One region of the Pseudogracilibacillus sp. SE30717A genome, then DNA from elsewhere that is predicted to be linked to it. Evidence: predicted binding sites of a transcription regulator. Region 1 holds the regulator's gene; the other holds the start of a gene.
What was found. The regulator LexA, encoded in region 1, represses DNA repair genes until DNA is damaged. The targets are predictions, from matches to a motif close to CGAACATATGTTCG.
Positions count from the first base shown of each region.

Region 2: the regulator LexA is predicted to act here: its motif matches at 1,399-1,412, upstream of uvrB (excinuclease ABC subunit UvrB).

Region 1 is NZ_JAXHDF010000002.1:238,073-240,559, forward strand. Features, by position in the region: gene tkt (transketolase) at 1-912, opposite strand, end outside; gene SPD48_RS03975 (DUF896 domain-containing protein) at 945-1,166, opposite strand; gene lexA (transcriptional repressor LexA) at 1,388-2,005, shown strand; gene SPD48_RS03985 (methionine gamma-lyase family protein) at 2,133-2,487, opposite strand, start outside.
Region 2 is NZ_JAXHDF010000012.1:56,111-58,597, reverse strand. Features, by position in the region: gene SPD48_RS17375 (S41 family peptidase) at 1-95, shown strand, start outside; gene SPD48_RS17370 (PDZ domain-containing protein) at 125-1,333, shown strand; gene uvrB (excinuclease ABC subunit UvrB) at 1,473-2,487, shown strand, end outside.

The DNA of each region.
Region 1 (2,487 bases):
CTGTGTTCCTTTATTAATCACTTTGTCTTCAAAATCTTTATAGACTTCATCAGCCACATGAAATTCATCATGAGCCCATTCATAATATTCTTTTGTTAATTTTACTTCATCCGCCCCTAATGGTGCACCATGAGAAGATGAAGAATTAGATTTATTAGGTGAGCCATAGCCGATAATCGTTTTAATTTCAATTAATGTAGGTTGATCTTTATTTTCTTTAGCAAGTTTTAATGCTTGTCTGATTTCAGAAATATCATTTCCATCTTCCACACGGATCACTTGCCAGTTATAGGCTTCAAATCTTTTTTGTGTATTATCTGAAAATGAACGGTCTAAATCACCATCTAATGAAATATCATTTGAATCGTATAAAACAATTAATTTTCCTAATCCTAAATGGCCAGCGAGTGATGCGGCTTCATGGGAAATACCTTCCATAATATCTCCGTCACCAACTAATGAGTATGTATAATGATCAATTATGTTAAAGTCATCTTTATTAAATTTAGCAGCGAGATGAGCTTCTGCCATAGCCATTCCTACAGCCATTGCTACCCCTTGTCCTAATGGGCCAGTCGTTGCTTCTACCCCATCTGTATCCAACACTTCTGGATGACCAGGAGTTCTTGACTTAAACTGACGGAAACTTTTAATATCATCCATTGTTACATCGTAACCTGATAAATGAAGAAGACTATATAATAGCATTGAACCATGACCTGCTGAAAGAACAAAACGATCACGGTTAAACCATTTCGAATTTTTTGGATTATGGTTCATAAAATCGGTAAATAACGAATACGCCATCGGAGCTGCTCCCATTGGTAGTCCTGGGTGTCCTGAATTAGCCTTTTCAATTGCATCAATAGATAAAGTACGAATTGTATTAATCGAACGCTGCTCAATATGCATTATTATTTTATCTCCCTTTCAAGGTCTTTATTTTATTTTTTTCTTAATTTTTTAACTTTATCGGGTGTAACATCATTGCCTTCTGGATCTATTACAGTAAGAGTACTTATTTGGTTTTTAAATGATTGTCTCATATTTTGTAAATATTCTGTTCGCAGTTTTTTCTGCTCTTCTTTTTCTTCTACTGTAAGTCCTTCCGCTTTTGACTTTTTTGAGAGGTAATTTATTCGGTTTAATTTTTCCTTGGACATCATGCTTGATCACCTCAATATCACTTTCTATTTTACTATTGTACTTAATTAATGCCATTTAGTAAAAAATTTCAATTATAAATATACACACTATTCTATATTATGCTTAAGAGGCTTCTCTTTCAAGTTTAAACATCTGATTGTTGTAAATATAGAACTTATGTTTGACTTCTCGCTATGAAATGGTACTATTAAATTAATAAATTAACGTGAGGTGACGCAAGATGCAGAAGCTCTCTAAAAGGCAGCAAATGATTTTTGATTTTATTAAAAGTGAAGTAGAAATGAAAGGGTATCCCCCTTCAGTTAGAGAAATAGCGAAAGCAGTTGGATTAGCCTCAAGTTCAACTGTACATGGGCATTTAGAACGAATTGAAAATAAAGGATACATAAGACGAGATCCAACAAAACCGAGAGCGATAGAAATATTAGACCAGAGCGAGAGTAATGTTGAAAAAGATATAGCTAGGTATGCCCCATTAATTGGGAAAGTAACTGCTGGTGTTCCTATTACTGCTATTGAAAATGTGGATGAATATACACCTGTACCAAGTTCAATGGCTCATACGGAAGATAATTTATTCGTGCTCGAAGTTGTAGGGGAAAGTATGATAAATGCTGGTATTTTAAGTGGAGATAGAGTAATAGTTAAACAACAATCTACTGCAGATAACGGAGAAATTGTTGTAGCGATGACAGAAGATGATGAGGCGACTGTAAAGCGTTTTTATAAAGAAAGTGATCATTTTAGACTGCAACCAGAAAATGACTCTATGGAGCCATTAATACTTAAAAATGTATCCATCCTAGGTAAAGTTGTAGGATTATATCGAAATTTTTAATTAGAAATTAAGTTGTTAAAAGTTATTATCTTGATAAAAAGCTAGATGAAGGCTCCCCGTAAAGTAACATTGATTATAATGCACTTTTCGGGTGTAACTCTTCATTCTAGCTTTTTTCTATGTTTACTTACTGGTTAACAAAATTTAAATGAATTAAGTTCTCATCTGCTAACTTCTTAATCGACTCTGTGACAGCTATTTTCACATGGGCGTATGTTAAACCACCTTGCATAAAAGCAATAAATGGTTCTTTTATTGGTCCATCGATAGACAATTCAATACTAGAACCTTGAATAAACGTTCCAGCCGCCATGATTACTTTGTCATCATACCCAGGCATTTCACTAGGATAAGGAGAAACATATGAATTGATTGGTGATTGTTCCTGGATTGCTTGACAGAATTTAATCATACTTTCTTCTTGACCAAATATAATTGTCTGTATAATATCTGTTCGTTTTTCGCTAAAAAGTGGTGTCGTT
Region 2 (2,487 bases), on a different contig from region 1:
CGGCTTATGCAATTGAGACAAAAGTCATTGAAGCCATTCGAAGCGGTGAGAAAGATTTACAAATGCAAAAAGCATTAGAAGAATTATATAAATAAATATGACATAAAAAGAGGGGTGAATGATGATGCTGGAGATATGGTTAATTGAAGCAGTAAAAGGAATTGGGAGATTTTTCTCCAATCCTTTACTGTATTGGACATTTCTATTATTCATTTTAACTGGTTATCGCAGAATTCGTAGAGAAAGATTTCAATTTGGCACTAAATTATATAGTTTGTTTGCTGAAGGCAGACGTACATTTACTATTTCTTTTTTGTTTAGCATCATCTTATCAGCTCTCGCTTTATTATTTGGTATTGTGATATCGGTAGAAACAATTATCGTATTGACAATTGTAATGATCTTGTTAAGTATATTGGGTTCAACAACTATGCTTTCAGCTAGTTATACAATTGGCATTACCTTTTTGTTGCTACTCGTCTTACCGTTTATTCAACTAGATATGTTTGGCTCATATGTGAACTTTGGTAATACGTCAGCGATTTATTTTATTTGTTTAGCAATTATAATGGGATTATTTTTATTAGTGGAAGCTTTATTAGTAGGGAGTCAAAAACATCAACAGACTTTTCCATACCTTTCACTAAGTGAGCGTGGAGTATGGATTGGAAATCATGAATTGAAGAGATTGGCGTTTATTCCGTTTTTTACTCTATTACCAATAGACGCTGTTAGTGGGATTGCTCCATTTTTTCCATATTTTGAATACGGTGGTCAAACGTTCAGCTTAATTTTAATTCCGTTTTTTATTGGTTACCAATACAGTGTCCGCGGAGAGTTGCCACACCATGCAGCATATCGTTTAGGACAAGCAACATTACTATTAAGTTTACTCGTATTGTTTATTGCATTAGGCAGTTTATTTCTCCCGTACCTTTCATTTGTAGCTATCATCGTAGGTATCGTAGGAAAAGAATGGATTATGTATCAAAACCGCATGCGCAACAAAAAACATCCTGCATTATTTACACCATTAAATAAAGGAATCAAAGTACTAGCAATGATACCCGATAGCCCCGCTGATAGATTAGGTATATTAGTAGGAGAAACTATATTAAAAGTGAATGGAAGATATGTAATAAACTCTAACCAGTTTTATGAAGCACTTCAGAATAGTGGCGCATTTTTTAAACTCGATGTCATTGATATTAATGGAGAAATCCGTTTTATTAACAGTCCATTTTATGAAGAGGATCATTATGAATTAGGAATTATTTTCCCGGAAAGCCCGGCACTAGAACAAAGAGCAACCTTATTAGCTAAAACAAATTAAATAGAAAAAACTCGTCAATTAATAGGCGAGTTTTTTTGTTTAAATGGATATTTAATCAGAAAAATGGAATGTTAGTTCGGTTTTATGATACAATTACTATGTGGAAAAAAATGAAAGAAAATAGATTGGAGAGCAAATTATGGCGGAAAAGTTTGAACTTGTTTCATCTTATGAGCCACGTGGAGATCAACCAAAGGCGATTAAAAAGCTCGTTGATCAAGTCAATAAAGGCAAAAACCATTTAACGTTATTAGGGGCAACAGGTACAGGTAAAACATTCACTATTTCCAATGTAATCCAGGAAATAAATCGTCCGACCCTAGTCATTGCTCATAATAAAACGTTAGCAGGTCAATTATATAGTGAGTTTAAAGAATTTTTTCCTAATAATGCGGTTGAGTATTTTGTTAGTTATTACGATTATTACCAACCAGAAGCGTATGTTCCATCTACAGATACGTTTATCGAGAAAGATGCAAGTATTAACGATGAGATAGATAAATTAAGACACTCCGCAACATCAGCTTTATTTGAACGTCGTGACGTATTAATCGTTGCAAGTGTGTCATGTATATATGGGTTAGGTTCGCCGGAAGAATATAAGAATCAAGTGCTTTCCATACGAATGGGAATGGAAATTGAACGGGACCAGTTGTTACGTGAATTAGTAGGTATCCAATATGCACGTAATGATATTGATTTCAAACGTGGGACTTTTCGTGTCCGAGGCGATTCGGTTGAAATTATTCCTGCATCAAAAGAAGAGCATTGTATGCGAATTGAGTTTTTTGGGGATGAAATTGACCGAATTAGGGAAGTAGATGCATTAACGGGAGAAATAATCGGTGACCGAGAACATGTCGCTATTTTTCCTGCATCTCACTTCGTTACCGGTGAAGAGAAAATGAAGCTGGCGATCGCAAGCATTGAAAAGGAATTAGAAGAACGGCTAGCAGAATTAAAAGCGGATAATCGACTATTAGAAGCTCAAAGATTAGAACAGAGAACGAAATATGATTTAGAAATGATGCGGGAAATGGGTTTTTGTTCGGGAATTGAGAACTACTCTCGACATATTACATTAAGAGAGCCGGGTTCTACACCATATACATTGCTCGACTTTTTCCCGGCTGATTATCTCGTTGTAATTGATG